3 regions of the Enterobacter sp. Taxon_8 genome follow, and region 3 is predicted to be linked to each of the others. Evidence: predicted binding sites of a transcription regulator. Region 3 holds the regulator's gene; each other region holds the start of a gene.
What was found. The regulator CRP, encoded in region 3, controls carbon source genes, mostly activating them, when cyclic AMP is high. The targets are predictions, from matches to a motif close to ATGTGANNNNNNTCACAT.
Positions count from the first base shown of each region.

Region 1: epd (erythrose-4-phosphate dehydrogenase) is a predicted target of CRP. The motif match lies at 4,476-4,493, and genes of this name have one in related genera.
Region 2: AC4IBF_RS06155 (YfcZ/YiiS family protein) is a predicted target of CRP. The motif match lies at 1,562-1,579, and genes of this name have one in related genera.

Region 1 is NZ_CM177989.1:756,423-767,319, reverse strand. Features, by position in the region: gene AC4IBF_RS03710 (small-conductance mechanosensitive channel MscS) at 1-690, opposite strand, end outside; gene fbaA (class II fructose-bisphosphate aldolase) at 877-1,956, opposite strand; gene pgk (phosphoglycerate kinase) at 2,049-3,212, opposite strand; gene epd (erythrose-4-phosphate dehydrogenase) at 3,262-4,281, opposite strand; gene tkt (transketolase) at 4,607-6,598, opposite strand; gene loiP (metalloprotease LoiP) at 6,871-7,629, shown strand; gene AC4IBF_RS03680 (OprD family outer membrane porin) at 7,840-9,108, shown strand; gene speB (agmatinase) at 9,161-10,081, opposite strand; gene speA (biosynthetic arginine decarboxylase) at 10,312-10,897, opposite strand, start outside.
Region 2 is NZ_CM177989.1:1,291,684-1,302,580, forward strand. Features, by position in the region: gene fadL (long-chain fatty acid transporter FadL) at 29-1,312, opposite strand; gene AC4IBF_RS06155 (YfcZ/YiiS family protein) at 1,685-1,969, shown strand; gene fadI (acetyl-CoA C-acyltransferase FadI) at 2,216-3,526, shown strand; gene fadJ (fatty acid oxidation complex subunit alpha FadJ) at 3,526-5,673, shown strand; gene sixA (phosphohistidine phosphatase SixA) at 5,883-6,368, shown strand; gene smrB (endonuclease SmrB) at 6,415-6,966, opposite strand; gene prmB (50S ribosomal protein L3 N(5)-glutamine methyltransferase) at 7,112-8,044, shown strand; gene aroC (chorismate synthase) at 8,105-9,190, shown strand; gene mepA (penicillin-insensitive murein endopeptidase) at 9,193-10,017, shown strand; gene AC4IBF_RS06195 (sulfite exporter TauE/SafE family protein) at 10,017-10,826, shown strand; gene AC4IBF_RS06200 (elongation factor P hydroxylase) at 10,826-10,897, shown strand, end outside.
Region 3 is NZ_CM177989.1:389,199-400,095, forward strand. Features, by position in the region: gene tsgA (MFS transporter TsgA) at 1-374, opposite strand, end outside; gene ppiA (peptidylprolyl isomerase A) at 652-1,224, shown strand; gene AC4IBF_RS01770 (putative adenosine monophosphate-protein transferase Fic) at 1,331-1,915, shown strand; gene pabA (aminodeoxychorismate synthase component 2) at 1,946-2,509, shown strand; gene argD (bifunctional acetylornithine/succinyldiaminopimelate transaminase) at 2,596-3,816, shown strand; gene AC4IBF_RS01785 (YccS/YhfK family putative transporter) at 3,813-5,900, opposite strand; gene crp (cAMP-activated global transcriptional regulator CRP) at 5,958-6,590, opposite strand; gene AC4IBF_RS01795 (OsmC family protein) at 6,902-7,306, shown strand; gene AC4IBF_RS01800 (phosphoribulokinase) at 7,373-8,242, opposite strand; gene AC4IBF_RS01805 (YheU family protein) at 8,273-8,491, opposite strand; gene AC4IBF_RS01810 (hydrolase) at 8,488-9,510, opposite strand; gene AC4IBF_RS01815 (ABC transporter ATP-binding protein) at 9,623-10,897, opposite strand, start outside.

The sequences.
Region 1 (10,897 bases), 370 kb from region 3:
AGCACCGAGTTCGTTCAGGCGAACCGTCTGCTCTTTGTCTTTCAGAATGCGATCGTCTGAAGCAATGATATTAGTAATCAGCGACTTCACCTGATCGATATCGGAGTCATACGCCACGCTGATAATCAGTTCGTTACGACGCACCGGTTCACGGGAGAAGTTAATAATGTTGCCTGCAATGATTTTCCCGTTCGGCACGACCACAATGCGGCCATCAACGGTACGCATAGTGGTTGAGAAAATCTGCACCTGCAGCACGGTTCCGGCAATGCCGCCCAGGTCAACGTATTCGCCGGAGCGGAACGGACGGAAGGTGACCAGCAGCACGCCTGCCGCCAGGTTTGAAAGCGAGCCCTGCAGCGCCAGACCAATGGCCAGACCGGCGGCACCGAGAACGGCGATGACGGAGGCGGTCTGCACGCCCACACGGCCCAGCGCCGCAATCAGCGTAAAGGCGATGACGCCGTAGCGCACCAGTGCGGAGAGGAAGTCAGCCACCGTGGCGTCAATGTGACGGGCCAGCATCACGCGGTTAACCGCGTTCGATACGATACGCGCCACGATCATCCCGACGATGATGATGGCAATCGCCGCGACGATGTTCACTGCATAGCTCAGCAATAGCGCCTGGTTGCGTACCAGCCAGTTACCGGCGTTATTGATGCTGTCTACAACATCGAGTTGTTCCATTTATTCTTCCTTTTGTTAAACCAAAACACAAAATCCATCCCCCATGGAGACAGGCAGGTTCGTAAAGGGTAAACAAAAAGCGCCGGGTTTGCCAAACAGATCACAAAAACAGGTCTGGCAGGGTATTGAAAAAGCATAAAAAAAGGCCCGCATTTGCGGGCCTTCTGATGCTGTTAGCTGCTCAAATTACAGAACGTCGATCGCGTTCAGTTCTTTGAAAGCCTGCTCCAGACGGGTCACCATGGACGTCTGAGCAGCGCGCAGCCATACGCGTGGATCGTAGTATTTCTTGTTCGGCTGGTCTTCGCCTTTCGGGTTGCCCAGCTGGCCCTGCAGGTAAGCTTCGTTCGCTTTGTAGTACTGCAGGATACCGTCCCAGGTTGCCCACTGGGTATCGGTATCGATGTTCATTTTCACAACGCCGTAGCTTACGGAGTCTTTGATTTCCTGAGCAGAAGAACCTGAACCGCCGTGGAAGACGAAGTTCAGGCTGTTGTGCGGCAGGTTGTGTTTCTTAGACACGTATTCCTGAGAATCACGCAGGATGGTTGGGGTCAGAACCACGTTACCTGGTTTGTAAACGCCGTGTACGTTACCGAAGGACGCTGCAATGGTGAAGCGTGGGCTGATTTTGCTCAGCTCGGTGTAAGCGTAATCAACGTCTTCTGGCTGGGTGTACAGGGCAGAAGCGTCCATGTGGCTGTTGTCCACGCCGTCTTCTTCACCGCCGGTGCAGCCCAGTTCGATTTCCAGGGTCATGTCCATTTTGGCCATGCGCGCCAGGTACTTAGAGCAGATTTCGATGTTTTCGTGCAGTGACTCTTCAGACAGGTCGATCATGTGAGAAGAGAACAGTGGCTTTCCGGTTGCCGCGAAGTGTTTTTCACCCGCGTCCAGCAGACCGTCGATCCACGGCAGCAGTTTCTTCGCGCAGTGGTCAGTGTGCAGGATAACTGGAACACCGTAGTGTTCAGCCATCTGGTGAACGTGGTGCGCACCAGAGATAGCGCCCAGGATTGCAGCACCCTGAGGAATGTCAGTTTTCACGCCTTTACCTGCGATGAACGCAGCGCCGCCGTTAGAGAACTGAACGATAACTGGAGCTTTAACTTTAGCAGCAGTTTCCAGTACGGCGTTGATGGAGTCGGTACCCACGCAGTTAACTGCTGGCAGAGCAAAGTTGTTTTCTTTAGCTACCTGGAACACTTTCTGTACGTCATCACCAGTGATAACGCCAGGTTTTACGAAATCAAAAATTTTAGACATGTTGCTTAGTCCTGTATCTTCGGCCGTTAGAAAAGGTGCGAGCTCTTAAAAGCGCGCTGAAAATTGGGCAGGTTTCCCTGCCCTTGAATGGCTTACTTCTTAGCGCGCTCTTCGAGCATTGCTACTGCTGGCAGTACTTTGCCTTCCACGAATTCGAGGAATGCACCGCCGCCAGTGGAGATGTAGGAGATCTTGTCAGCGATACCGAACAGGTCGATTGCTGCCAGGGTGTCACCACCGCCTGCGATAGAGAACGCTTCGCTGTCTGCGATAGCGTTAGCAACGATTTCAGTACCTTTGCGGAAGTTCGGGAATTCGAACACGCCAACAGGACCGTTCCACAGGATAGTTTTTGCGTTTTTGAGGATTTCAGCCAGTTTCTGTGCAGAAACGTCGCCCAGGTCCAGAATCTGCTCTTCGTCTTTGATGTCGTTTACAGATTTCAGGGTCGCGGTTGCGGTTTCGGAGAACTCGGTCGCGACGCGAACGTCAGTTGGAACCGGGATATCACAGGTACCCAGCAGGCGTTTGGCTTCGTCAACCAGGTCTGCTTCGTACAGGGATTTACCGACGTTGTGGCCCTGAGCGGCAACGAAGGTATTCGCGATACCACCGCCAACGATCAGCTGGTCAGCGATTTTAGACAGGGAATCCAGAACGGTCAGTTTGGTAGAAACTTTAGAACCACCAACGATAGCCACCATCGGACGAGCTGGTTCTTTCAGTGCTTTACCCAGCGCTTCCAGTTCGTCAGCCAGCAGAGGACCGGCACACGCTACGTCTGCGAATTTACCGATACCGTGGGTTGACGCCTGTGCACGGTGAGCAGTACCGAAGGCATCCATCACGAATACGTCGCACAGTGCAGCGTATTTTTTGGACAGGGTTTCGTCGTCTTTCTTCTCGCCTTTGTTGAAGCGAACGTTTTCCAGAACAACCAGTTCACCGGCAGCCACTTCAACGCCGTCCAGGTAATCTTTTACCAGGCGAACCGGGTTGGACAGTTTGTCTTTCAGGTAATTAACCACTGGCAGCAGAGAGAACTCTTCGTTGTACTCGCCTTCAGTTGGACGACCCAGGTGGGAGGTGACCATCACTTTCGCGCCCTGCTTCAGAGCCAGTTCGATGGTTGGCAGAGATGCACGGATACGCGCGTCGCTGGTCACTTTGCCATCTTTAACCGGTACGTTCAGATCGGCACGGATGAAAACGCGTTTACCAGCCAGATCCAGATCGGTCATCTTAATTACAGACATGGTGAATCCTCTCGTTGATTCTTAAAGTTTTGCAGACGCACGATGCGTCTTACCTGAAACCTTGAGCGGCCATTGCTAACGTGGTGTCGAGCATTCGGTTAGCAAAGCCCCATTCGTTATCACACCAGACCAGCGTCTTGATAAGGTGTGCCCCACTGACTCTCGTTTGCGTACCATCGACGATGGCGCTGTGCGGGTCGTGGTTAAAATCTACTGAGACCAACGGTAATTCCGTATAGTCAACTATACCATGAAATGCCCCCTGTGCCGCTTTTTGCAGCAACAGGTTGACTTCACAGGCTTTTACAGGTTTTTTTACCGTCACGCTAAGGTCGATTGCGGTAACGTTAATCGTCGGAACACGCACGGCAATCGCTTCAAACCTGTCATTAAACTGCGGAAAAATTCGGGTGATCCCTGCCGCCAGTTTCGTATCTACCGGAATAATTGACTGGCTCGCCGCGCGAGTGCGTCGTAAATCCGGATGGTAGGCGTCGATAACCTGCTGATCGTGCATTGCGGAATGAATCGTGGTCACGGTGCCGGATTCAATGCCATACGCATCGTCTAAAAGTTTGATGACCGGAATAATGCAGTTGGTGGTACAGGAGGCGTTGGAAACAATGCGGTGTTCGGCCTGCAGCTCATGCTGGTTGACGCCAAACACGACTGTCGCGTCGAGGTCATTACTGCCGGGATGAGAAAACAGGACTTTTTTCGCGCCTGCAGCCAGATGCGCTTCGCCGTGTTCGCGGTTGCCATAAACACCGGTACAGTCAAGCACGACATCCACACCCAGTTCACGCCAGGGTAGCCCGGAAATGCTGTTCTCATGCAGAACACGAATAGCGTCATCACCCACAAAAAGCAGATCTCTTTCCTGGCGCACATCCCAGGCGAAACGTCCGTGGCTGGTGTCATACTTCAATAAATGCGCCATGCCCGCAGCATCCGCCAGTTCATTGATTGCCACCACGGTTATTTCCGCCCGACGTCCGGATTCATACAAAGCACGAACCACGTTACGCCCGATGCGACCGAAGCCATTAATCGCTACGCGTACGGTCATAGATCTCCTGCAAAGCAATCCCTGAGTTTGAGGTGGCTGAAAGAGTAATCCAGCTACGCCCGAAGGGGAATCCTTGCTGTCACAAACTGCGATTGATTGGTCAATTGTCGAACATTTAATCGACTGAAACGCTTCAGCAAGAATAAGCGAATCGGGGAATAAAAGGAATGTCTGTCCAGATGAATAAGCGAGCTATATGACTTGCGTCACATTTTAGGTGGAATAATGACGCAAAAAAAGCCGGGTGGCGCGCTAGCGCTTACCCGGCCTACTTTCGAGCCATTTGTAGACCCGGTAAGCGTAGCGCCACCGGGCAAAACGGCGATTACAGCAGTTCTTTCGCTTTCGCGACAACGTTCTCAACGGTGAAGCCGAACTCTTCGAACAGCTGCTCTGCCGGAGCAGACTCACCGAAGGTGGTCATACCGACGATGGCACCGTTCAGGCCCACGTATTTGAACCAGTAATCAGCGATACCCGCTTCCACTGCCACACGCGCGGAAACCGCTTTAGGCAGAACGGATTCACGGTAAGCGGCATCCTGCTTGTCAAACGCATCGGTAGACGGCATGGAGACCACGCGCGCCTTCACGCCTTCGGCAGTCAGTTTTTCCCATGCGGCAACAGCCAGCTCAACTTCAGAACCGGTAGCGATGAAGATCAGCTCAGGCTGGCCCGCGCAATCTTTCAGCACGTAACCACCGCGAGCGATGTTTGCCAGCTGCTCAGGGGTACGCTCCTGCTGCGCCAGGTTCTGACGGGAGAGGATCAGCGCGGTTGGACCGTCCTTACGCTCAACGCCGTATTTCCACGCCACCGCGGATTCAACCTGGTCACATGGACGCCATGTGCTCATGTTCGGGGTCACGCGCAGGGAAGCCACCTGCTCTACCGGCTGGTGAGTTGGGCCGTCTTCGCCCAGACCGATGGAGTCGTGGGTGTAGACCATCACCTGACGCTGTTTCATCAGCGCCGCCATACGCACGGCGTTACGGGCATATTCAACGAACATCAGGAAGGTAGAGGTGTACGGCAGGAAACCGCCGTGCAGGGAGATACCGTTGGCAATCGCGGTCATACCGAATTCACGTACACCGTAATGGATGTAGTTACCGGCAGTATCTTCGTTGATTGGCTTAGAACCAGACCACAGAGTCAGGTTAGATGGCGCCAGGTCAGCGGAGCCGCCCAGGAATTCTGGCAGCCATGGGCCGAACGCTTCAATCGCATTCTGAGACGCTTTACGGCTCGCGATTTTAGACGGGTTCGCCTGCAGCTTAGCGATAAACTCGTTCGCTTTCGCGTCGAAGTCAGACGGCATGTCACCTTTCATACGACGGGTGAATTCAGCCGCTTCCTGTGGGAAGGCTTTCGCGTAAGCAGCGAACTTCTCGTTCCAGGCCGCTTCTTTCGCCTGGCCTACTTCTTTTGCATCCCACTGAGCGTAAATCTCTGATGGGATTTCGAATGCAGGGTGTTTCCAGCCCAGCGCTTCGCGGGTCAGTGCGATTTCTGCATCACCCAGCGGCGCGCCGTGGGAGTCGTGCGTACCCGCTTTGTTCGGTGAACCGAAGCCGATGATGGTTTTGCACATCAGCAGGGACGGCTTGTCCGTCACCGCGCGCGCTTCTTCCACTGCACGTTTAATCGAGTCAGCATCGTGACCATCAACGCCACGCACAACGTGCCAGCCGTAGGCTTCGAAACGTGCTGCGGTGTCGTCGGTGAACCAGCCTTCAACGTGACCGTCGATGGAGATACCGTTGTCGTCATAGAACGCAACCAGTTTACCCAGCTTCAGGGTACCTGCCAGGGAGCACACTTCGTGAGAAATGCCTTCCATCATGCAGCCGTCGCCCATGAACGCGTAGGTGAAGTGGTCAACGATGTCGTGACCAGGCCGGTTGAACTGCGCCGCCAGGGTCTTCTCTGCAATCGCCATACCCACGGCGTTAGCAATACCCTGACCCAGCGGGCCGGTGGTGGTTTCTACGCCAGCGGTGTAGCCCACTTCCGGGTGACCTGGAGTTTTGGAGTGCAGCTGACGGAAGTTTTTCAGCTCTTCGATAGGCAGATCGTAGCCGGTGAGGTGCAGCAGGCTATAGATCAGCATAGAGCCGTGGCCGTTGGACAGCACGAAGCGGTCGCGGTCAGCCCATGACGGGTTCTGCGGGTTGTGGTTCAGGAAATCACGCCACAGGACTTCGGCGATATCAGCCATACCCATAGGGGCCCCTGGGTGGCCGGATTTGGCTTTCTGAACTGCGTCCATGCTCAGCGCACGAATAGCATTAGCAAGCTCTTTACGTGAGGACATTTTAACTCCAGATCGGACTGTTAAAGGCCATGCCCTTGACGACAGCGCGTTTTGGGCTACGCCGGAAAAAAGTGCCAACAATGTAACCCAAGCGGCATGCCATGTACATGGACCATTCTTTTGCAGCTTAAGAAATCTCTGGATCATGCTCGCATGTTGCGCAATCTACTCGCCCGGCCCTGTAGATATTCCTTATACTTAGCCCGACACCGGCTTCGCTGACGGTGACCTTTTCGGATTTTATTCAGATTAACGAGTACGGAAGCAACCTCATGAAAATGCGTGCAATAGTGCTGGCCCTGGGTACAACGCTCCTGCTGAGCGGCTGTCAGAATATGGATTCTAACGGTCTGATGACGTCAGGGGCAGAGGCCTTTCAGGCCTATTCCCTGAGCGATGCGCAGGTGAAAGCGCTGAGCGACCAGGCCTGTAAAGATATGGACGGAAAAGCCACGCTTGCGCCGGCCAACAGTACCTACACGCAGCGTCTGAATAAGATTGCTTCCGCGCTGGGCGATAACATCAACGGCCAGCCGGTGAACTACAAGGTGTACATGGCGAAAGACGTCAACGCCTTCGCGATGGCGAACGGCTGTATCCGCGTCTACAGCGGACTGATGGACATGATGACCGACAATGAAGTGGAAGCGGTTATCGGCCATGAAATGGGCCACGTTGCCCTGGGCCACGTGAAGAAAGGGATGCAGGTTGCCCTGGGCACCAATGCCATCCGCGCAGCGGCGGCCTCTGCAGGCGGTATCGTTGGCAGCCTGTCGCAGTCACAGCTTGGGGACGTGGGTGAAAAGCTGGTTAACTCTCAGTTCTCACAGCGTCAGGAGTCCGAGGCGGATGACTACTCCTACGATCTGTTGCGCAAACGCGGCATTAATCCATCAGGCTTAGCCACCAGCTTCGAAAAACTGGCCAAGCTGGAAGCCGGACGTCAAAGCTCCATGTTTGACGATCACCCGGCCTCAGAAGAACGCGCACAGCATATTCGCGACCGTATGGCCGCAGACGGAATTAAATAATTTCAGAAGGAGGCAGTTTTGCCTCCTTTTTATTTCGCATGAATTGTTAACTTAACAGCACGTATCGATAACACCCCTGAAAGCCCCGCCAAATCTGCCCTATGACATTGAAATGTCTGGTCACATAATTATTGCAAAGGTCACTTTTTCCGGTAATTATCACCTCCGCAGTTATTCAAATTAATATATCCAGACAGAGACGTTCCCTCCGTGAAAAAAGAATTATCATTAGTTGCTTTAAGCTTATTTGCCGCATTACCTGCCGCTGCAAGCCAGCAATCCGACAGCCAGGGTTTTATTGACGACAGCCGTCTGGACCTGTTTTTCCGCAATGCGTATATCAGCCGCGACTACCATCAGGGCCAGCAGGACAAAGCCGAATGGGGTCAGGGGATCATCGCCACGTTTGCATCCGGCTATACCGAAGGGCTGGTGGGCTTTGGTGTGGACGGTATTGCTCAATACGGCGTGCGCCTGGACGGCGGTCGCGGCAAAAGCGGCGCAGGCGGCATCGACTTCTTTAAGCAGGAAGACGACGGCCGGGCAAAATCCGATCTGGCAAAGTTTGGCGCAACCGCCAAAATGCGCATCTCGAATACCGTACTGAGCTACGGGAATCAGCGTCCTGAATTGCCTATCGTCAATGCCGACAGCTCTCGCCTGCTGTTTGAAAGCTACACCGGCGCTATGCTGACCTCAAAAGAGATCGACGGTCTGGAAATCAACGCCGGTTATTTCACCGACGAGCAGCGTAAAAGTGACGATCGCCACGACAGCGGACTGAAGAGCCTCTCCTTCGGCGGCGCGAGCTACCAGTTTAACGACCAGTTCAGCGGCGCGCTTTACGCCTCTCATAATGAAGAGGTGATGAACAAGCAGTACCTGGGCCTGAACTTCAAGCAGCCGTTCAGCACCGGACAGCAGCTGGTGCTCGACTTCAACGGCTATAACTCCCGTCTCGACCAGGGTTACGCGGACAGCCTCGATACGGGCCGCAGCAACGCTATCTGGAGCCTGGCGGCGAGCTACATCTGGGATATTCACACGTTCAAAGTAGCGTACCAGCAGAGCAGCGGCAGCACCGGCTACAACTACGGCGGCTATCGTGACAAGGGCGGCGTGGGTGACGGTGGTAACACCATCTGGCTGGCGAACTCCTACTGGTCAGATTTTAACGGCGAAGATGAACGTTCATGGCAGGCTTCCTACGGTCTGGACTTTAGCGGCCTTGGCTTACCGGGCCTGAGCTGGACCACCGCCTACGTGCGTGGCGATAACATCAAAACCTCTGAAACCAGCAACGGCAAAGAGCACGAGTGGTTTAACCAGATCCAGTACCAGGTGCAGGATGGTCCGGCTAAGGATCTGAAGCTTAAACTGCGCTACTCCGTCCTGCGCGTCTCCAGCAATGCCAGCGAGTACAACGTGGGCGGGGACGAGATCCGCGCTTACGTGGAATACCCGTTTAACGTGTTCTAAAGGCAATAAAAAACCTCTCAATAGAGAGGTTTTTTTTCACGCCAGGCGAGGCTTATTCGCCTTTTTTAGCTGCCTGAATGTAGAGCATTTCCAGTGCCAGGGTCGCTGCGGCCAGCGCAGTGATCTCGGACTGGTCATAGGCAGGCGCCACTTCCACCACGTCCATCCCGACAATGTTCAGATCCTTCAGGCCGCGCACCAGCTTGATGGCACGATCTGAGGTCAAACCGCCGATGACCGGCGTACCGGTACCGGGAGCAAATGCCGGATCCAGGCAGTCGATGTCGAAGGTCAGATAGACAGGCATATCACCCACAATCTGCTTCACCTGAGCGAGGATGTCATCCACGCCGCGGTCGTTAACCTGACCCGCATCCAGCACGGTGAAGCCGTTATCTTTGTCGAACTCGGTGCGAATACCGATCTGCACGGAGTGGTTCGGGTCGATCAGACCTTCGTTCGGCGCGGTAAAGAACATGGTGCCGTGGTCAAACTCACAGCCGTTCGCGTAGGTGTCGGTATGCGCATCAAAGTGTACCAGCGCCATTTTACCGAAGTGCTTCGCGTGGGCGCGCAGCAGCGGCAGGGTCACGAAGTGGTCGCCGCCGAAGGAGAGCATGCGCTTACCGGCAGCCAGCAGCTTCTCGGCGTGCGCCTGCAGCTTTTCGCTCATCTCACGCGCGTCGCCGAAGGCATACACCAGGTCACCGCAGTCCACCACGTTCAGGCGCTCGCGCATGTCGAAGTTCCACGGGAAGCGGTTGTGCTCCCAGGCCAGGTTAGTGGAAACCTGACGGATCGCCGCCGGGCCGTGACGACCACCCGCGCGGCCAGATGTCGCCATATCGAACGGCACGCCGGTGATCACCCAGTCAGCGTCGCTGTCGTACGGCTGGAAGTTCATCGGAAGGCGTAAAAAACCAAACGCGTTAGATACCAGAGAGTTATCGTACTGATGACCTAAAGTGCTCATGTCCTGACCTCTTTTAAAGTCGATACATTAAAAACAGATGAAAAAAAATCCCCTCCGCGTCGTTAAACCCGACGAGGAAGGGATTGATTCGTAAATCGCTTATTAGGGCGAATTATCGCCGGTAATGCATACGGGTTCAAGTGAGTATAGCATTCTGCCGGATGGCGGCTTCGCCTTATCCGGCCTACATTCGTAGGCCTGGTAAGCGCAGCGCCACCGGGCATCAACGACTATTCGTCTTCCAGATACGTATATCCGTACAGACCCGCTTCAAACTCTTCCAGGAACTGCTGCTGGAGCGCGTCGTCCAGACCGGTGTTTTTCACCTGATCGCGGAACTGTGTCAGCAGGGTTTTCGGATCGAGCTGAACGTATTCCAGCATGTCCGCCACGGTGTCCCCTTCATCGGACAGCTCAACTTCCACGCTGCCGTCAGGGAACACGAACACGTCCACCGCTTCGGTATCACCGAACAGGTTATGCATGTTGCCGAGGATCTCCTGATACGCGCCGACCATAAAGAAGCCCAGCATCGGCGGGTTCTCCGGGTCGTATTCCGGCATTGGCATTGTCGTTGCGATGCCGTCGCCGTCAACGTAGTGGTCGATAGCACCGTCGGAATCGCAGGTAATGTCCAGCAGCACCGCGCGACGTTCCGGGGCGTGGTTCAGCCCTTCCAGCGGCAGAACCGGGAACAGCTGATCGATACCCCAGGCATCCGGCATCGACTGGAACAGCGAGAAGTTGACGTAAATCTTATCCGCCATACGCTCCTGCAGCTCGTCGATAATCGGACGGTGCGCGCGGTTGCTCGGG
Region 2 (10,897 bases), 900 kb from region 3:
ATGCTCACCTTTTTTGATTCTGTCGCGATTAGAACGCGTAGTTGAAGTTCGTACCGAACAGCCAGGCTTTACCTTCAGAGGTAAACTCGTAAGGGCCTTCCTGGAACGTCACTTTCTGACCGTGCATATAAGATACGCCCGCATCGATGGATGCATTCTCGTTGAACGCATACGTCGCGCCCGCGCTTAACCAGAAACGGTCCTGATCCGGAATGGAAATGGAACGTTTGTCTGCCGGAACCGGGCTGTCGTCAAATGCGATACCGGAGCGGAATGTCCAGTTTTTATCGTAGTAGTAGGTGGTACCCAACGCAATACGATAGGCGTCGTGGAAGCTTTCGTCCTTATAGAACAGCGTCTGGCCATTGGTTCCGGTCGCTTTCAGCTCCTGGAACTGGCTCCAGCTGGTATAGGCCAGGCTATAGTGGATAGCCCATTGCGGCGCAACACGGTTGTAACCGGACACTTCCCACATTTCTGGCAAATGCAGTGACAGTGAACCTGGAACGGTCTGGTTGGACGTTCCCCAAGGAATGGTTGTACCCGCACCAGGAACCAGGTTGTTCACAGGCGTCAGGATGCCGCTCTTGTAATCGCCGTCGAAGTCAATTTTCACTTCGGAACGATAGGTCAGGCCCCAACGGTTGTTTTTGTCCAGCTCGTAGAGGATACCGGCGTTCCAGCCATAGCCCCACTCATCACCTTCAAGACTGGCAATTTTATTGCTGTTTTTAGGCAGGCGCGCAGTCTGTTCCCCGGAATAACGTTCGATTTTGGCATCGGCGTAAACGGCATCAAAGCCCAGACCAAAGCTCCAGTTATCGTTCAGGCGATACGCACCGCTCAGGTTGAGGTTCAGCGTAGTAAGGTCTGTTTTACCGCCGTATTCACCAGCCGGGTAGTTGTTATTGAACTCGGTAGCCAGGCCGTAGTTAGACGTTACGGATGCACCCCAGCCAAACTGTTCGTTAATGGGCGCAACGAAGTGCAGGTTGGGGATCCATGCTGTTGGGGCAATGTTGTCCGCTTTAAGGCTCGCACCCGTATAAGGCGACTTACCAGAAACGTTGACATCAGGGTCGATATAAACCGCACCGGCAGAGAAAGTCGGACGATCGAACATCATGATCAACGCGGGGTTACGACTCGCGTTACCCGCATCATCAGCAATAGCGCCTTCCCCGGAATACGCACGGCCAAGGCCAGAGGAAGAAAATTCGTTTAACTGAAAGCCCGCTGACCAGGCGGAAGTGGAGACGAGTGCCACTGCGACTGCCAGCGCAGTCTTGTTGAACAGGGTTTTCTGGCTCATGACCATAACCTCATTGAGTTATTTTTATTCAATAATTGTTACATACCGTAACAGGAGCGCGAAGTGTAGGGTCTGAGGTATGACAGACAAATCAGACCAGTGGCCAGAGTATAGGTCTGACCAGCCAGAATGTTGCAAGTTTGTTTATTAATATTTTCAAACATGTTTCGCGAAACGAGATCTGGTTGGCAAAATTGTGACCATCGCGACTCACCCAAAAGGGTGGTTTTTGTTCTGGATCATTTTTTAGTGTGATATTGGTCACTTATCCGTTTTTGCGCCATTAACGGCTGGAGAGAGCCCGCGCCGGGGCGTAAAATATCAGCATCGTGTTTATCTCGCGCGCTGCGCGAATACAGAGGAAATTGAGCTATGAGTAAATGCAGTGCTGATGAAACCCCGGTTTGCTGCTGTATGGATGTTGGGACCATCATGGACAACTCCGATTGCACCGCGTCTTACAGCCGTGTGTTCACTAACCGTGCCGAAGCGGAAGAGACCCTGGCCGCGCTGAGCAAGCGTGCGCGTGATGTTGAATCCGATCCGTGTGAAATCAAGTCGACCTTTACCGAAGTGGAAGGCGGCGTGAAGCTGGACATCGACTTTGTTTTCGCCTGCGAAGCAGAAACGCTGATTTTCCAGCTGGGTCTGCGTTAATCCTTTTTGCCCGGCGGCGCTTTGCTTGCATGGGCCTACGATCGTGTAGGCCGAGTAAGGCAACGCCGCCACCCGGCAACAAACCGCACAAATGCCCCTGCCATGCAGGGGCATTTTCTTTTTCTTCTCTGTGTTTTAGCTCGCACTTTTTCGTTTCCCCGATTGGCTGAATGTAAAAAAATGGTTAAGACTATTATCAGGTCAGACCACTTTATGTTTGCGAAAAATTTTTTACAGGGGAGTGTTATGAGTCAGGCATTACCGCTAATTACCCGTCAGGGCGATCGCATTGCCATAGTCAGTGGATTGCGAACGCCATTTGCGCGTCAGGCAACGGCGTTTCATGGCATACCGGCCGTTGACCTGGGGAAAATGGTAGTGGGGGAGATGCTGGCTCGCAGCGAAATTCCGCCTGAGGTCATCGAACAGCTGGTGTTCGGTCAGGTCGTGCAGATGCCTGAAGCCCCCAACATTGCGCGGGAAATCGTCCTTGGTACCGGGATGAATGTGCACACCGATGCCTACAGCGTCAGTCGCGCCTGCGCAACCAGTTTCCAGGCCGTGGCGAACGTCGCCGAAAGCCTGATGGCGGGGACTATCCGCGCCGGGATTGCGGGCGGGGCAGACTCCTCTTCGGTGCTGCCGATTGGGGTCAGTAAAAAGCTGGCGCGTATCCTGGTCGATGCCAACAAAGCCCGTACGACGGGTCAGAAACTCAAACTCTTCTCACGTTTACGTCTGCGCGATCTGATGCCCGTGCCACCTGCCGTAGCGGAATACTCCACTGGCCTGCGCATGGGCGATACCGCCGAGCAGATGGCGAAAACCTACGGCATTACCCGTGAACAGCAGGATGCGCTGGCGCATCGCTCGCATCAGCTTGCGGCAAAAGCCTGGTCGGAAGGCAAGCTGACCGACGAGGTCATGACCGCCTACATTCCGCCCTATCGCGAACCGCTTGCGGAAGATAACAATATTCGCGGCACCTCGACGCTGGCGGATTACGCAAAGCTGCGCCCGGCGTTTGACCGCAAGCACGGCACGGTGACGGCGGCGAACAGTACGCCGCTGACGGACGGGGCCGCCGCCGTGATCCTGATGACCGAATCCCGCGCGAAAGAGCTGGGCATCACTCCCCTGGGCTATTTACGCAGCTATGCCTTCACCGCCATTGATGTCTGGCAGGACATGTTGTTAGGTCCGGCATGGTCGACGCCGCTGGCGCTGGAGCGCGCGGGGCTGACGATGGCTAATTTAACCCTGATTGATATGCATGAAGCGTTTGCCGCGCAGACTCTGGCAAACGTTCAGCTACTGGCAAGCGAGCGTTTCGCGCGCGATGTGCTGGGCCGCGCCCATGCCACAGGCGAAGTGGATCAGAGTAAGTTCAACGTGCTGGGTGGTTCTATCGCCTACGGTCATCCGTTTGCCGCCACCGGTGCGCGAATGATCACGCAAACATTACATGAACTCCGTCGCCGGGGCGGCGGGTTTGGCCTCGTTACCGCCTGTGCGGCGGGTGGCCTTGGCGCAGCAATGGTTCTGGAGGCTGAATAATGGATATGCCATCTGCATTTAATCTGACGGTTCGCCTCGATAACGTGGCCGTTATCACTATTGATGTGCCTGATGAAAAGATGAATACCCTGAAGGCCGAATTTGGTGTTCAGGTGCGCGCGATGCTAAAGCAGATCCGCGAAAACAAAGCCATTCGCGGCCTGGTGTTTATCTCTGCCAAACCCGACAACTTTATCGCCGGGGCGGATATCAACATGATCGACCGGGCGCAAAACGCACTGGAAGCCGAAGAGCTGGCGCGTCAGGGCCAGCAGGTAATGTCGGAGATCAACAGCCTGCCGATCCCGGTTATCGCAGCGATCCACGGCGCCTGTCTGGGCGGCGGGCTTGAGCTGGCGCTGGCATGTCACAGCAGGATTTGTACTGACGATGCAAAAACCATTCTGGGCCTGCCGGAAGTGCAGCTGGGCCTGCTGCCTGGCTCCGGCGGAACGCAACGGCTGCCGCGCCTCGTGGGCGTCAGCACGGCGCTGGAGATGATCTTGACCGGTAAACAGCTGCGTGCCCGTCAGGCGCTAAAAGCCGGTCTGGTCGATGACGTCGTGCCGCAGTCCATTTTGCTGGAGGCCGCCGTTGAGCTGGCGCTGAAAGGGCGTCAGGCAAAACGTCCTTTGCCGGTACGCGAGCGCGTGCTGGCTGGCCCGCTGGGAAGAACGCTTCTGTTCAACATGGTGGGCAAAAAGACTGAACAAAAAACCAAAGGCAACTACCCGGCGGCAAAGCGGATCCTGGAAGTGATCGAAACCGGGCTGTCGCAGGGAAGCAGCAGCGGCTATGCCGCGGAGGCCAAAGCCTTCGGCGAACTGGCGATGACGCCGCAGTCACAGGCGCTGCGCAGCATCTTCTTCGCCAGCACGGACGTGAAAAAAGATCCCGGCAGCGAGGCTGAGCCTGCACCGCTGCGTGCCATTGGCGTACTGGGTGGGGGGCTCATGGGCGGCGGTATCTCTTTTGTTACCGCCAGCAAAGGCAAATTACCTGTACGTATCAAAGACATCAATCCGAAGGGTATCAACCACGCGCTGCAGTACAGCTGGCAGAACCTTGATCAAAAGGTGAAACGCCGCCATATCAAAGCAAGCGAGCGTGATAAAACCCTGGCGATGATCTCCGGTACGACGGATTACAGCGGTTTTGCGCACCGCGATCTGGTGATTGAAGCCGTGTTTGAAGATCTGGCGCTTAAGCAGCAGATGGTGGCAGACGTTGAGCAACATTGTGCTCCGCATACCATTTTTGCTTCCAATACGTCGTCATTACCGATTGGCGATATCGCGGCGAAAGCCGCGCGTCCGGAGCAGGTGATTGGGCTGCACTTCTTTAGCCCGGTCGAAAAAATGCCGCTGGTGGAAGTCATTCCACACGCGACGACCAGTCCGCAAACCATCGCCACGGTAGTCAAACTTGCGAAGAAGCAGGGGAAAACGCCGATCGTAGTAGCAGATAAGGCCGGCTTCTACGTTAACCGCATTCTGGCTCCCTATATTAATGAAGCCATGCGATTGCTGACGGAGGGAGAGAAGATCGAGCACGTCGACGAGGCGCTGGTAAAGTTTGGTTTCCCCGTAGGTCCAATCCAACTTTTGGATGAGGTGGGAATAGACACCGGCACTAAAATTATACCAGTGCTGGAAGCCGCATATGGCGATCGTTTCAGCCCACCTGCAAATATTGTTTCTGCGATTTTGAAGGACGATCGCAAAGGCAGAAAAAATGAACGCGGTTTCTATCTTTACGGCGCGAAAGGGCGTAAAAGCAGGAAACAGGTCGACCCTTCGGTTTATGGACTTATTACGACTTCTGGTCAGGGAAAACTCTCCGCCGTTCAGTGCGCTGAGCGCTGCGTGATGATGATGCTCAATGAAGCGGCGCGCTGCTTTGGTGAGCAGGCGATCAAGAGCGCGCGCGATGGAGACATTGGTGCGGTATTTGGCATTGGTTTCCCGCCGTTCCTTGGCGGCCCGTTCCGTTACATGGATACGCTCGGCGCGGGTGAAGTGGTTGCAATCCTGCAACGTCTGGCTTCGCAGTATGGTCCACGGTTTACACCGTGTGACCAATTATTGCAGATGGCGGAACGGGGCCAGACATTTTGGCCAGCAAGGGAAACTGTCCTCGTAAGCTGAGGTCAAAGAAGGGTAAATCCTGAGGTGAAGGAACCTGTTCTGGCGATTTTGTAAACAGAGATTGACTATACTTACGCCATTGAGGTAAAAAACAGCGTTTCATTCACCGAATGGATCAGGCACAATGCCCGGCCATCGGGTTTTCTACCTCTCAGCATTTATCGCGGGTAGTTAACGCCGGTGATTCTGGTTAACAAAAGCGGTGCAATATGCAAGTTTTTATCATGCGTCACGGCGACGCGGCACTCGATGCCGCCAGTGACTCAGTACGTCCTTTGACCGTCTGTGGCTGCGACGAATCTCGTCTGATGGCGACCTGGCTTAACGGTCAAAAAGTGGACATCGAACGCGTTCTGGTGAGTCCGTTCCTGCGTGCAGAACAGACGCTGGACGTGGTAGGGGAGTGTATGAACCTACCATCCAGCGTGGATGTTCTCCCTGAACTCACCCCGTGTGGCGATGTAGGCCTTGTCAGCGCTTATCTTCAGGCGCTGTGCAATGAAGGTGTCGCTTCAGCGCTGGTCATTTCCCACCTGCCACTGGTTGGCTATCTGGTATCTGAGCTTTGCCCTGGCGAGACCCCGCCTATGTTCACGACATCCGCTATTGCCAATGTTTCTCTCGACGAAACGGGCAAAGGTGTCTTCAACTGGCAAATGAGTCCGTGCAACCTGAAGATGGCAAAAGCGATCTGACGTGACGTGCGATATGGCGGGGTGCAATGTGCTTCCCGCCATTCTGTCAGGGCAACTCTGGCGGTTGCCACTCTTCCACTTCAATCAACACCAGCAACGCGGCATCTCCGCCGTACTCTTTCGGTGCCTGATGAAAAGCCATCACGTGCGGGTGCTGCGCCAGCCACAGGGGCGTCTGTTGCTTGAGAATATGTTTACCGTGGCCATGCATTACGCAGGCGCAAAAAACATGTTCGCGACGGCAGGCGGCGATCAATGCCCCCAACTCCTGTTTGGCCTGCATCTGCGTTAAGCCGTGGAGATCGAGAAACAGCTCCGGCGAATAATCCCCGCGGCGTAATTTTTTCAGCTCAAAATGGCTGACGTCTTCGCGTACATACTTAACAGCCCCTTGCGTATTAAGCAGCGGCTGAAATTCATCTGAAAAATAGTGGCTGTTATCGGCCTGCTCCTGCAGCAGGCGTTTGACCGGGACTTCGCTGATTTTTTTACGCTGCGGGCGATGAACGATGGTGTCCTGCGCGATCTTACGCGTCCCGGTCATCAGCTGTCGGAAGAGCGCCTGATCCTCCTCGCTGAGCGATGTTTTCTTTTTCATTCGTCATTCTCATCTCGTATTTCCGATAGTGTACCCGACTAAACGCATTTTTTAACCTCAAGCGCGACGCGTCATTGCTGATTTATCGCCGTCTTCATGGCAAACTAGCCGCCGAAAATTATGCGAGCATGCCCTGGAGGAAAGAGTGGATAAAATATTTGTCGATGAAGCAGTAAACGAGCTGCATACCATACAGGACATGTTGCGCTGGTCGGTTAGCCGCTTCAGCGCCGCCAATATCTGGTACGGTCACGGTACCGATAACCCATGGGATGAAGCCGTGCAGCTGGTGCTGCCGTCACTCTACCTGCCGCTGGATATCCCGGAAGACATGCGCACCGCGCGCCTGACCTCCAGCGAAAAACACCGCATCGTTGAGCGCGTGATCCGTCGCGTGAACGAGCGTATTCCGGTCGCCTATCTAACCAACAAAGCCTGGTTCTGCGGCCACGAGTTCTATGTCGATGAACGCGTGCTGGTGCCGCGCTCGCCGATTGGTGAGCTGATTAACAACCACTTTGAAGGCCTGATCGGCCATCAGCCGCAGCACATTCTCGATATGTGTACCGGCAGCGGCTGCATCGCGATTGCCTGCGCGTACGCCTTCCCTGAAGCGGAAGTGGACGCCGTCGATATCTCCACCGACGCGCTGGCCGTGACCGAACACAATATTGAAGAGCACGGCCTGATCCATCACGTTACGCCAATTCGCTCCGATCTGTTCCGCGATCTGCCGACGCTGCAGTACGATCTGATCGTCACCAACCCGCCGTACGTCGATGCGGAAGATATGTCCGATCTGCCGAACGAATACCGCCACGAGCCGGAGCTGGGTCTGGCTTCTGGCTCTGACGGCCTGAAGCTGACCCGCCGCATTCTGGCCTGCGCGCCGGATTATCTGACCGACGACGGCGTTCTGATTTGTGAAGTGGGCAACAGCATGGTACATCTGATAGAGCAGTACCCGGATGTGCCGTTCACCTGGCTTGAGTTCGACAACGGCGGTGACGGCGTCTTTATGCTGACCAAAGCGCAGCTGCTCGACGCGCGCGAACACTTCAGCATCTATAAAGATTAATCCAGCGGGCTTCGGCCCGTTTCACAACGCTCAAACACAAACAACAACATCGGAGCCGTGATGGCAGGAAACACTATTGGACAGTTATTCCGCGTGACCACCTTTGGCGAGTCACACGGGCTGGCGCTGGGCTGTATCGTTGATGGCGTACCGCCAGGCATCGAACTGACCGAAGCCGATTTACAGCACGACCTCGACCGTCGTCGTCCGGGCACCTCTCGCTACACCACGCAGCGTCGCGAGCCGGACCAGGTCAAAATTCTCTCCGGCGTCTTTGAAGGCCGCACCACCGGCACCAGCATCGGTTTGCTGATCGAAAACACCGATCAGCGCTCCCAGGACTACGGCGCCATCAAAGACGTGTTCCGTCCGGGCCACGCCGACTATACCTACGAACAAAAGTACGGGTTCCGCGACTATCGCGGCGGCGGACGCTCTTCCGCCCGTGAAACCGCAATGCGCGTGGCGGCTGGCGCCATTGCCAAAAAATACCTGCAGCAGAAATTTGGCATCGTTATCCGCGGCTGTCTGACCCAGATGGGCGACATTCCGCTGGCGATCAAAGACTGGGATCTGGTCGAGCAAAACCCGTTCTTCTGTGCCGATGCCGACAAGCTGGACGCGCTGGACGAACTGATGCGCGGCCTGAAAAAAGAGGGCGACTCCATCGGGGCGAAAGTGACCGTGGTGGCCGATGGCGTCCCGCCAGGCTGGGGCGAGCCGGTATTTGACCGTCTCGACGCCGACATCGCCCACGCGCTGATGAGCATCAACGCGGTGAAGGGCGTTGAGATTGGCGACGGTTTTGACGTGGTATCCCTGCGCGGCAGCCAGAACCGCGACGAAATCACGAAAGCGGGCTTCCAGAGCAACCACGCGGGCGGCATCCTGGGCGGGATCAGCAGCGGGCAGCAGATTGTTGCCAACATCGCGCTGAAGCCAACCTCCAGCATTACCGTGCCGGGCCACACGATTAACCGCGATGGCGAAGAAGTTGAGATGATCACCAAAGGACGTCACGATCCGTGCGTGGGGATCCGCGCGGTGCCGATCGCAGAAGCGATGCTGGCGATCGTGCTGATGGATCACTTCCTGCGCCAGCGCGCGCAGAATGCGGATGTGACGACCACCATTCCACGCTGGTAAACATGAAAAAAACCGCAATTGCTCTGCTGGCGCTGCTGGCCAGTGGAGCCAGTCTGGCCGCCACACCGTGGCAAAAAATCACCCATCCGGTGGCGGGGAGCGCGCAGTCGATCGGCGCTTTTTCCAACGGCTGTATCGTGGGCGCGCAGGAACTTCCGCTGCAATCGGAGACCTATCAGGTGATGCGTACCGACCAGCGTCGTTACTTCGGCCACCCGGATCTGGTGCTGTTCATTCAGCGACTGGGAAACCAGGTTCATAACCTGGGGCTGGGCACGATGCTGATCGGCGATATGGGGATGCCTGCCGGCGGTCGTTTTAACGGTGGACACGCCAGTCACCAGACCGGACTGGATGTGGATATCTTCCTGCAGCTGCCGAAAGCCCGCTGGACCGCAGCCCAACTGCTGAAACCGCAGGCGCTGGATCTGGTGGCGAGCGACGGCAAGCGCGTTGTGCCGTCCCTGTGGACGCGGGACGTATCCAGCATGATCAAGCTGGCGGCAGAAGATAACGACGTCACGCGGATTTTCGTTAACCCGGCCATCAAGCAGCAGCTCTGTCTGGATGCCGGAATCGATCGTGACTGGCTGCGCAAAGTGCGGCCGTGGTTCCAGCATCGTGCGCACATGCACGTTCGTCTGCGCTGCCCGGCGAATAGCCTGGAATGTGAAGATCAGCCGCTACCTCCGCCAGGCGATGGCTGCGGTGCGGAACTGCAAAGCTGGTTTGAACCGGCAAAACCTGGAACCTCTAAGCCTGAGAAGAAGATACCGCCTCCGCTGCCGCCTTCCTGCCAGGCGCTACTGGATGAGCATGTACTTTAATGGATAATTTCGTCGATCTGTTTATGGTGTCACCGCTGCTGCTGGTGGTGCTGTTCTTCGTGGCCATGCTGGCCGGTTTTATTGATGCCCTTGCGGGCGGCGGCGGGTTATTAACCGTACCCGCGCTGCTGGCGGCGGGCATGAGCCCGGCGCAGGCGCTTGCCACCAACAAGCTTCAGGCCTGCGGCGGCTCGCTCTCGGCGTCGCTCTATTTTATCCGCCGCAAGGTGGTGAGCCTGGCCGATCAGAAGCTCAATATCCTGATGACCTTTATTGGTTCCACGTCGGGCGCGCTGCTGGTGCAGCACGTGCAGTCGGATATTTTGCGCCAGATCCTGCCGGTTCTGGTTATCTGCATCGGTCTCTACTTCCTGCTGATGCCAAAGCTCGGTGAGGAAGACCGCCAGCGTCGTCTTCACGGCCTGCCGTTTGCCCTGATTGCCGGGGGCTGCGTCGGTTTTTACGACGGTTTCTTCGGCCCGGGGGCAGGCTCGTTTTACGCGCTGGCGTTCGTGACGCTGGCCGGGTTTAACCTCGCCAAATCCACCGCCCATGCCAAAGTGCTCAACGCCACCTCGAACGTCGGCGGCCTGCTGCTGTTTATCATTGGTGGCAAGGTTATCTGGGCAACCGGGTTTGTGATGATGGCAGGGCAGTTCCTGGGCGCGCGCGCGGGCTCGCGCCTGGTATTAAGCAAAGGGCAAAAACTGATTCGCCCGATGATCGTCATCGTCTCGGCCGTGATGAGCGCCAAACTACTTTATGACAGCCATGGACAGGAGATCCTCACCTGGTTGGGGATACACTAATGAACAGTACGCATAAATACGAACAGCTGATTGAGATTTTCGACGGCTGTTTTGCTGACGATTTTAATACC
Region 3 (10,897 bases):
TACATATGGGTAATCAGGAACGTACCGATCGACATGGTGATCCCGCTGACCAGACCGAGCACGAACATGGCGGCGGAGAACAGGGCGATGCTGTGGCTTAGCATCAGACCCGCCACGGCGGCGACCATCAGTACAAAGCCGAAGCGTAACTGGGTTTTCAGCGGGACGATTTCCATCAGCCAGGCATTCAGGAAGATAGAGATCAGGATCCCCGCGTTGAGGAAGGTGAAGGTGTTACTCATGCTGGAAACGGGCAGATGGAAGTAGTCTGCGATATTCCCCATCACCATCCCGGTGACGATCACCAACGCGCCGGTCAGGGCGTAGGAGAAGAAGCTGATCCATGTGAGCTTGATGCGATTGCTGTTAGTCATGTCTGGCCTGTTCAGAAAAGAGAAGCGCCCAGGGGGCGCTGAGAGCGGGCAGATTTTAGTCGTTAAAGTGATCTATTCCTATCTTTTAAGGGCAATGAATGTGTCATTGCAGTTTTTAGTGTGATCTAAATCACATTAATTGGCGGCATAACCAATCGTTTGCGTAGTAATAATTGTTTCAACTTCGTAAAATTAGGTAAAAGGCTGGTCTCCGTTCATACTGCTCTTTAGAATCAAGCCATTCGCTTTTTATACTGCGCTTTGTTAAGGAATTCTCATGCTCAAATCAACACTGGCGGCTGTCGCAGCTGTGTTTGCTCTTTCTGCCGTTTCCCCTGCTGCGCTGGCAGCAAAAGGGGACCCTCACGTTCTGCTGACCACCTCCGCCGGGAATATTGAGCTGGAACTGAATAGCCAGAAAGCCCCTGTTTCCGTGAAAAACTTTCTCGACTATGTGAACAGCGGTTTCTACAACAACACCACTTTCCACCGCGTGATCCCAGGCTTCATGATTCAGGGGGGCGGTTTCAACGAGCAGATGCAGCAGAAACAGCCAAACCCGCCTATTAAAAACGAAGCGGACAACGGCCTGCTGAACAAGCGCGGTACCATCTCAATGGCGCGTACCGCGGACAAAGACAGCGCGACCAGCCAGTTCTTCCTCAACGTAGCGGATAACGCCTTCCTCGACCACGGTCAGCGCGACTTTGGCTATGCGGTCTTTGGTAAAATCGTGAAAGGGATGGACGTGGCTGACAAGATTTCTCAGGTGCCTACTCACGACGTCGGTCCGTATCAGAATGTCCCGTCAAAACCAGTGGTTATCCTGTCCGCCAAAGTTCTGCCGTAACTCTTCTGAGCGCGGGCTTCTCCGGCCCGCGTTATGTAGCCCTCCCTGCGAAAGCGCGTTTTGCTGCTTATACTTGTGGCAAACGGACTATTCAGGGAGGCGTTAAGTGAAAAAACTCACCGACAAGCAAAAATCCCGTCTCTGGGAACAGCAGCGTAACGTCAATTTACAGGCCAGTTGTCTCCTTGAAAAAGGTAATGGTCCCTCAGAACCCCATATTGAGACGCTGGAGCTTGGGCCTTCCGCGCCCGGGCTACCCCATCTGTGCCTTATTCATCGTCATTTGTACCGCAGTGAGATGAAGCGGGCAGGTGAGCTCCGTACCGAGGATATTTTTAAAGGTGACATTCCCTTCTGCCATTTTGAGTACATCGAAAAGATGGGGAACGAGCTGATGGCGGCGCTGGAAAGCGAAAAATATCTTGTGGGTCTTGAGAAAGCGGCGTTTGTTGACAGAGTTAGCCACTACTACTGCGAAATCAACATGCTGCATCCGTTTATGGGCGGCAACGGCATTGCCCAACGCGTTTTCTTCGAGCAGCTGGCGCTCCACGCGGGCTACTCGCTGGACTGGCGTGATATCGACCCCGAGCAGTGGGTTGCGGCTAACCGAAGTGGCGCAACGGGAGATTTAACCGCGTTAAACGCTATCTTTGCCAAAGTAGTGAGCGAAGCGCGGGAATCTGAGTAGAATAGGGCGGCATTTTTTTCGGGAGCCGCCATGATTCTGCTGATTGATAACTACGATTCCTTCACCTGGAACCTTTACCAGTATTTTTGTGAACTGGGTGCAGAGGTGGTTGTCCGCCGTAACGACGAGATCGCTCTCGCCGATATCGAGACGCTGGCGCCGCAGAAAATAGTGATTTCACCCGGCCCCTGCACCCCGTCGGAATCGGGTATTTCGCTGGAGGTTATCCAGCACTATGCCGGCAAGCTGCCGATCCTGGGCGTCTGCCTGGGGCATCAGGCAATTGCCCAGGCGTTTGGTGCCACCATCGTGCGCGCCGCGAAAGTGATGCACGGTAAAACCTCTCCGGTCACCCACGCCGGCACCGGGGTGTTCACGGGGCTCAATAATCCTTTAACCGTGACGCGCTACCATTCCCTGGTCATTGACCCGTCGACGCTGCCCGACTGTTTTGAGGTGACCGCCTGGAGCGATACGCAGGAGATCATGGGGATTCGCCACCGCGAATGGGATCTCGAAGGCGTGCAGTTCCACCCGGAAAGTATCCTCAGCGAGCAGGGGCACGCGCTGCTGGCAAATTTCCTCAATCGCTGAAAATCTGTTGCCTTGTTGTGATTTTTTATGCATATTTTGTGATTATATTTTCACATTCACTGTGACATAAAATGGATGGTCATGACATGGCAACTGAACAACCAGCAATTACCCGCGCGACATTTGATGAAGTGATCCTGCCGATTTATGCACCGGCTGAATTTATCCCGGTGAAGGGAAAAGGCAGCCGCGTCTGGGATCAGCAGGGTAAAGAGTATGTAGATTTCGCGGGGGGTATTGCGGTCACGGCGCTGGGTCATTGCCATCCCGCGCTGGTGGAGGCGCTGAAAACCCAGGGCGAAACCCTGTGGCACACCAGCAACGTGTTCACCAACGAACCGGCGCTGCGCCTGGGCCGCAAGATCATTGATGCGACCTTCGCGGAACGCGTGCTGTTTATGAACTCCGGCACTGAAGCCAACGAAACTGCCTTTAAGCTGGCGCGCTACTACGCGACTACGCGCCACAGCCCGTACAAAACCAAAATTATCGCCTTCCACAACGCCTTCCACGGACGCTCCTTCTTTACCGTCTCCGTTGGCGGCCAGCCGAAGTATTCCGACGGGTTTGGCCCAAAACCGGCCGATATCGTCCACGTGCCGTTTAACGATCTGCACGCGGTGAAAGCGGTGATGGACGACCACACCTGCGCAGTTGTTGTCGAGCCGATCCAGGGTGAAGGCGGCGTGACCGCGGCAACCCCGGAATTCCTGAAAGGGCTGCGCGCGCTGTGCGACGAGCATCAGGCGCTACTGGTCTTTGATGAAGTGCAGTGCGGGATGGGGCGTACCGGCGATCTGTTCGCTTATATGCACTACGGCGTGACGCCGGATATTCTGACCAGCGCCAAAGCGCTTGGCGGTGGTTTCCCGGTGAGTGCGGTACTGACGACACAGGAGATCGCCTCCGCGTTCCACGTCGGTTCTCACGGCTCCACCTACGGCGGTAACCCGCTGGCGAGCGCCGTGGCGGGTGCCGCATTCGACATCATCAACACGCCAGAGGTGTTGAACGGCGTTAGCGCAAAGCGCGAGCTGTTTGTGAAGCACCTGAAAAAGATTGATGAGCAGTACGACGTGTTCAGCGAGATCCGCGGGATGGGGCTGCTGATTGGCGCCGAGCTGAAGCCGCGGTACAAGGGCCGCGCGCGAGACTTTCTGCACGCCGCCGCTCGCGAAGGGGTGATGGTGCTCAACGCCGGGCCGGACGTGATGCGCTTTGCGCCGTCGCTGGTGGTGGAGGATAAGGATATTGAAGACGGGTTAACCCGCTTTGCCGCGGCGGTTGCGAAGATCGTTAAAGGCTAATATTCGGTTCGTTTCAACCGGCGCGTTAACCAAATGCCGTGATGCGGACGCTGACGCCATGCCACCGACGAAATGGTGTGCATGGTGTTCAGATGCCCCAGCACGCGCTGCAAGTGCTGCTCCAGCGTGCTCATTGGCCCGTGGGTCAACGTTTCCGGCGCTTCCAGAATGTTTGAGTCTCCCGACTCGCCCGGCGCGTCATACTCCAGACGCTGCTGACACCTCTGCAACGCAATTTCACATGACTGCAGATAGCGCTGCGCCAGGTTCGGCGTCAGCATCGTGTGCTCGCGCGCCAGCGTGGTCATGGCGTTAATGTGCTCGACGATAAACTGGCTGTGCGTCACCCAGAGCTTCATATCGGCAAGATAGTGCGAGTTAAAGCCTGGCTCCTGCATCGCCTGGTTGAGCGAGTTGAAAAGGGCGTTGTGCGCCTGGTTGACCTTCATGCGCTGATACGCCAGCGGGGACGGCTGCGGGTCGTCGCTCAGGATCAGGCGAATGGCCTGCTGGTCGGCCTCCAGCGCGTCGTGGGCGTTCTGTCTCAGCAGCCCGCTCTGCCATTGCGGCCAGAGCCAGACCATGCCGCCAAAGGCAATCAGGCAGCCGATCAGAGTATCAATCAGCCTGGCGACAATAAACTGTTCGCCATTGAGCGTAAGCAGCTGCAGGGTATATACCGCCGTCACCGTAAAGCCCACCATCGCCCAGCCGTAGTTTTTGCGGATAATTAGATAGCTCACCAGCGTGATCGCCAGCATCCCTGCAAGGGTATAGCCTTCCGGCACGTGGAAGTGCAGCGTCACGCCCGCAATGATCAGTCCGGCCATGGTGCCGCCCGCCCGGTGCAGAATACGCACCCGCGTGGCACCGTAGCCGTTCTGGGTGACAAACAACACGGTCATTAAGATCCAGTAGGGCTTCGGCAGATGCAGCGCCATGCCCATCAGGCTGGCGGTACTGAGCATCACGCTAATCCTTGCGGCGTTGCGCAGGGCGGAAGATTTAAAAGAAAGATAGCTTTTGAGCGCGGGCAATAACGGCAGCCGTTTTTGCTTATCCGCCATCAGGTCTCGTGGATAAAGCGGACGCTGGGTGCGCAACACCCGGGCGATGCGGCTGAAGTGCCAGGCGGCAAACTGTCCGACCGGGTTATCCGGATGCTGGCGGGCGATTTTCTCCAGCGCGCCGAGCTGTTTATCCATGTTAAAGCGCGTCGGGTAGCGGTGGTAGAGAATATCATCGGCCAGCACCCGCAGGCGTGCGGAGACGGTCTGCGCGTTCCAGCGGATCACCGCTTCGGCGTGGCTGCGCTCGACCAGCTTTTGTACCTCCTGCGGGTGGTGCAGGCTCACGGAGATATGTTCCTGTAGATCCAGCCCGACCTGGAAGGTGCGCAGCAGGCGTTTGTACTCGTGGTTCTTGTTGGCGGCGAGCATGTGTAGCTGCTGATAGCACTGGCTTATGAGATCCACCACCTTCTGCTGGCGCGTCAGCAGCGGCGGTAAGGATTTTTCCGGATCGGTATGCTGGGTGAGCAGGGTGTATTTGGCCTCGCAGTAATCCGCAAGCTGCACATAGAGCAGGCTCAGGGATTCGCGCAGCGGCTGTTCCCGCCACAGCCAGAACCAAAACCAGTTAAACAGCCCGTACCAGAGCGTCCCCAGAGCGTAGATCAGCAGCGGCTCCCACACCGGCATATTCCCGGCGAGACTCAGCGTGAAGATGGCCGCAATCAGCGACGCGGGAAGCAGGCGGGCGTGCAGCGAACTGATTTCCGCCGTGACGCCGAGGGTCATCGCCAGCACGGTCAGGATCAGCGGCAGCGGGATATCACGAGCCAGTAAAAGCTGTACGGCGAGGCTACAGCCCGCAAACAGGCAGCCGCCAACGATCAGGCGTTTGAAAAAGCGCTTATGCGGCGTGTCCAGACCGGCGATGTTGCAGCAGGCGGGCACGAGGGAAAACAGCAGGCCCTGCTGAAGATGTCCGAGGATCAGGCCTATGGCCACAGGAAGACACAACACCAGCGTTTGTCGCAGTGCGTAGTTAACTTCCGGGTGATAGATCAGCCTGCGCCACATGGGGAGTAGAGACAAAAACGGCGTGACACCTTGCGATGGCACGCCGTTTAAGCGGAATTAACGCGTTCCGTAGACCACGATGGTTTTACCGTGGGCGGAGATCAGGTTTTGATCTTCCAGCATTTTCAGGATACGGCCTACTGTTTCACGGGAGCAACCGACGATCTGACCAATTTCCTGACGGGTAATTTTAATTTGCATGCCGTCCGGGTGGGTCATGGCGTCTGGCTGTTTCGCCAGGTTCAGCAGGGTTTGTGCGATACGGCCGGTAACGTCCAGGAAGGCGAGGTTACCCACTTTCTCTGAGGTGACCTGCAGACGGCGTGCCATCTGGGAAGAAAGACGCATCAGAATGTCAGGATTAACCTGAATCAGCTGACGGAACTTCTTGTAAGAAATTTCAGCCACTTCACATGCTGTCTTTGCACGAACCCAGGCGCTACGTTCCTGGCCCTCTTCAAACAGGCCCAGTTCACCGATGAAATCGCCCTGGTTCAGATAAGAAAGGATCATCTCTTTCCCTTCTTCATCTTTGATCAGCACTGCCACCGAGCCTTTAACGATGTAATACAACGTTTCCGCTTTTTCACCCTGGTGAATCAGCGTGCTCTTTGATGGGTACTTATGAATGTGGCAATGAGACAAGAACCATTCGAGAGTCGGGTCTGTTTGCGGTTTGCCAAGCACCATGCGCTGTTATCCTCTGTTATAAGCTGTCACCAGAGTCATCAGATGCATCCGGACTCTGGGGTTGCAATCGAATTCTTACCCATACCCTGGGAAGTCGGCTACCGTAACGTTTCGCAGCCAGTAAAGTTTGATGTCCTCTGCATACATGTGTAACGTCAATGTATTACTGTAGCATCCAGAGTGTTTTAGCATAGCTTTCGCCGCGTGTCTCCTGGTGTCTCGCTTCAGCATGATGCAGGTCGCCTTCCATTGCGAGAAATGTAACGCACGCGTAATCTGTCACCAAAAATGCAACGTTGGAGTTTAAGAATATGCAAGCGCGCGTGAAATGGGTTGAAGGTTTAACGTTCCTGGGCGAATCCGCGTCAGGGCACCAGATTTTAATGGACGGTAACTCCGGCGATAAAGCGCCAAGCCCAATGGAAATGGTGCTGATGGCGGCAGGCGGATGCAGCGCCATTGACGTGGTGTCGATTCTGCAAAAAGGTCGTCATGACGTGACGGATTGTGAGGTTAAACTCACCTCAGAACGGCGTGAAGAGGCGCCACGTCTGTTCACCCATATTAACCTGCACTTTGTGGTCACAGGTAAAGAACTAAAAGACGCGGCGGTCTCGCGTGCGGTGGATCTGTCTGCGGAGAAGTACTGCTCTGTGGCATTAATGCTGGAGAAAGCGGTAAAAATCACGCATTCGTATGAAGTGATCGAGGCGTGATTGATGGGGCATCGTGCGTGTTGATGCCCTCACCCTAACCCTCTCCCACAGGGAGAGGGAACATGCTCACGCAATCTGCTTCCCTTCCATCAGTCGCTCCACCAGCGGCGTCATGATGAGCTCCATCGCCAGCCCCATTTTTCCGCCCGGCACGACCAATGTATTCATGTGCGAAATAAACGAGCCCTGCAGCATGGCCAGTAGCCAGGGGTAATCAATGCCTTCGAGATTGCGGAAATGGATCACCACAAAGCTCTCATCCAGGGATGGGATACTTTTGGCGGCAAACGGGTTGGAGGTATCCACCGTCGGCACGCGCTGGAAGTTGATATGGGTGCGGGAGAACTGCGGCGTCAGGAAGTTGATGTAATCTTCCATGGAGCGTACCACCGAGTCCATTACCGCCTCTCGCGAATGGCCACGTTCGCTCATGTCGCGCGTCAGCTTCTGGATCCACTCCAGGTTCACGATAGGGACCACACCGACCAGCAGGTCCACGTGGCGCGCCACATCGTGTTGCGGGGTGACCACGCCGCCGTGTAATCCTTCGTAAAACAGGACGTCAGTGGGTTCCGGCAGCGGTTGCCATGGGGTAAAGGTTCCCGGCACCTGATTCCAGGGAACGGCTTCATCATAGGTATGCAGATACTTGCGGGACTGCCCTTTGCCGCTCTGACCATACTCGATAAAGGTTTGTTCCAGCAGGCCGAAGTCGTTGGCCTCCGGGCCGAAGTAGCTGATGTGTTTACCCAGATCGCGCGCCTTACGGATGGCCATGTCCATTTCAGGACGCGTGTAGCGGTGAAAGCTGTCGCCCTCGACCTCCGCCGCACGGAGATTCAGCTGGGCGAAAATCTTGCGAAATGCGAGGCTTGTGGTGGTGGTTCCCGCACCACTCGACCCCGTAACGGCTATAACCGGATGTCTGGCAGACATAGCAACTCCCTGACTGAAAAGGGTGGAAGATCAGCCGTGAAACGCGTTGCGGGGCATGATATTGACCGTCTCATGCAGTTCTGACCACACCAGCACCACGTCGCCGCTTTTCAGCTGGCGCTTTACATCGTTGACCTTTTGCTCAAGCGAGCGTTCCTGTTCACCATAATCGGTGCCTTCGCGTAATACAAAGCTTTCAATCAGATTATCGAGCGTTTCGGGAGCCAGATCCTGCCAGGGAATAATCATTTTGCACCGTCCAGATAAGGGGTTAGCCAGTCAGGAATACGCGCCTCAAGCCACATTTTCGGGCGGCGCAGCGTGCCGCCGATAAACCCGACGTGGCCGCCGTGCTCGGTCAACTGATAGTGAACGTTGTCGGGCAGGAATTCCTGCGCGGGGATCGAGTGATGATCCATAAACGGGTCATCTTTGGCATGAATAATCAGCGTTGGCTGCGTGATCTTGCTGAGCAGCGGCATGGCGCTGCACTGACGATAATAGTCAATCGCATCGGCGAAGCCGTGAATTTTCGCGGTGATCAGGTCGTCGAACTCGCGAATACGGCGTACCTTTTTCAGCTGGCGCAGGCTGACCGGCAGGGTATCCGGGTAGGCCTTCAGTTTACGTGCCGCATTGGCCTTCAGGAGGTTGAGGAGGTAACGCTGGTAGACGCGGGAGAAGCCTTTATCCATATGGTAGCTGCACTGCTCGAGCATAAACGGCGCGGAGACAATGACGGCGGCCTCCAGCGGCACGCTTTCGCCCTCTTTGGCCAGCAAGCAGGCCAGCATATTGCCGCCCAGCGAGTAGCCCACGGCGGCCGTTGGCACGGTGCCATAATTTTCACGCAGCCAGTGTAAAAACCACGTCCCGTCTTCTGTTTCACCCGAGTGATAAATGCGTTTCTGACGATTCGGTTCGCCGCTACAGCCGCGAAAATGCATCACCACGCCGAGCCAGCCGCGCGCCTTTGCCGCCTCAATTAGCCCATGGGCATACGGGCTGTGCAGGCTGCCTTCCAGGCCGTGAAAGACCACCAGACGCGGCTTATGGCGAGCCTGTTCCGGCGCTTCGCTCCAGGCGAGATCCAGAAAATCACCGTCTGGCAGGTCAAGCCGTTGCCAGTGCGGGGTGAACTGAACCTTGCGGCGGATCAGTCGCGGCAGCATGGTCTGCAAATGGGGATTGGCCACGCCGCGCATAGGCACGAACTCAGTGCTGTCTTCGACCGCAATGTCGAAGTCTGATGGGATGATTTGGGTCATAAGCGCGATGCTGATTCTTGTCGGAAATTTACGATACTTTCCGAATTGTACCCCGTTTAAGCTGGATTTCCGAACCCGGTACGGATTCTGTTCTTAAAACGGGGTAAACAGGTCAGTCAGCCTGCAGCATCGCTTCCAGCTGTTCCTGCGCGTCGAGCCACGCCATCTCACACTCTTCAAGGCTGGATTTGGTCTTCGCCTGGGTTTGCAGGCAGTCCGTCAGTTCAGCTTTACGGCTCTGGTCATACAGGCCGCTGTCGCTGAGCTTCTCTTCAACGGTAGCAAGCGTGGCGTTGAGCTTTTCCATCTCTTTTTCGAGACGGGCAATCTCTTTACGCAGCGGCTGCGTCTGGGTGCGCAGCTCCGCTTCACGGCGTTTCTGGTCTTTACGTGCCTGCGCGCTGTTGGCGTTGTCTTTCGCTGACTCCTCCGGCTGGTTCTCCTGCTTCTGCACGTCCGTCAGCCACTGCTGATAGTCTTCCAGATCGCCATCGAACGGTTCCACTTTGCCATCGTGCACTAAGTAGAGATCGTCCGTGGTGGAGCGGATCAGGTGGCGGTCGTGCGAAACCACCACCAGCGCGCCTTCGAACTCAATCAGCGCTTCGGTCAGCGCCTGACGCATATCGAGATCCAGGTGGTTGGTCGGTTCATCGAGCAGCAGCAGGTTCGGACGCTGCCAGACGATCAGCGCCAGCACCAGACGGGCTTTTTCGCCCCCGGAGAAGCGCTCGGTGTTTTCAGTCACCTTATCGCCCTGGAAGCCGAAGCCGCCGAGGTAGTCGCGCAGCTTCTGCTCCATCTCCTGCGGCGCCAGACGCGCCAGGTGCTGAATCGGGGATTCATCCGCGCGTAAAAATTCCAGCTGATGCTGGGCGAAATAGCCCAGCTTGATGCCCTTCGCCAGGCCGATTTCACCCTTGACCGGGTTAAGCTCGCCCGCCAGCAGTTTGATCAGCGTCGATTTACCGGCGCCGTTGCGTCCCAGCAGGCCAATACGTGAACCCGGCACCAGGTTGAGCTTGATGGAGTCGAGAATAATGCGGTCGGCATAGCCCGCGCTGACTTTTTCCATCTTCAGCAGCGGGTTCGGCAGGCTTTCCGGGGCGCGGAAGCTGAAGTGGAACGGGTTATCCACGTGCGCCGGGGCGATCATCTCCATGCGTTCCAGCATCTTGATGCGGCTCTGGGCCTGCTTCGCTTTTGAGGCTTTGGCCTTGAAGCGATCCACGAAGCTCTGCAGGTGTGCCACGCGCTGCTGCTGGCTTTCGTACATGGACTGCTGCTGGGCAAGACGCGTCGCGCGCTGGCGCTCGAAGGAGCTGTAGTTGCCGGTGTACTCGAACATCGTTTGCTGTTCGATATGAATGATTTTATCCACCACCGG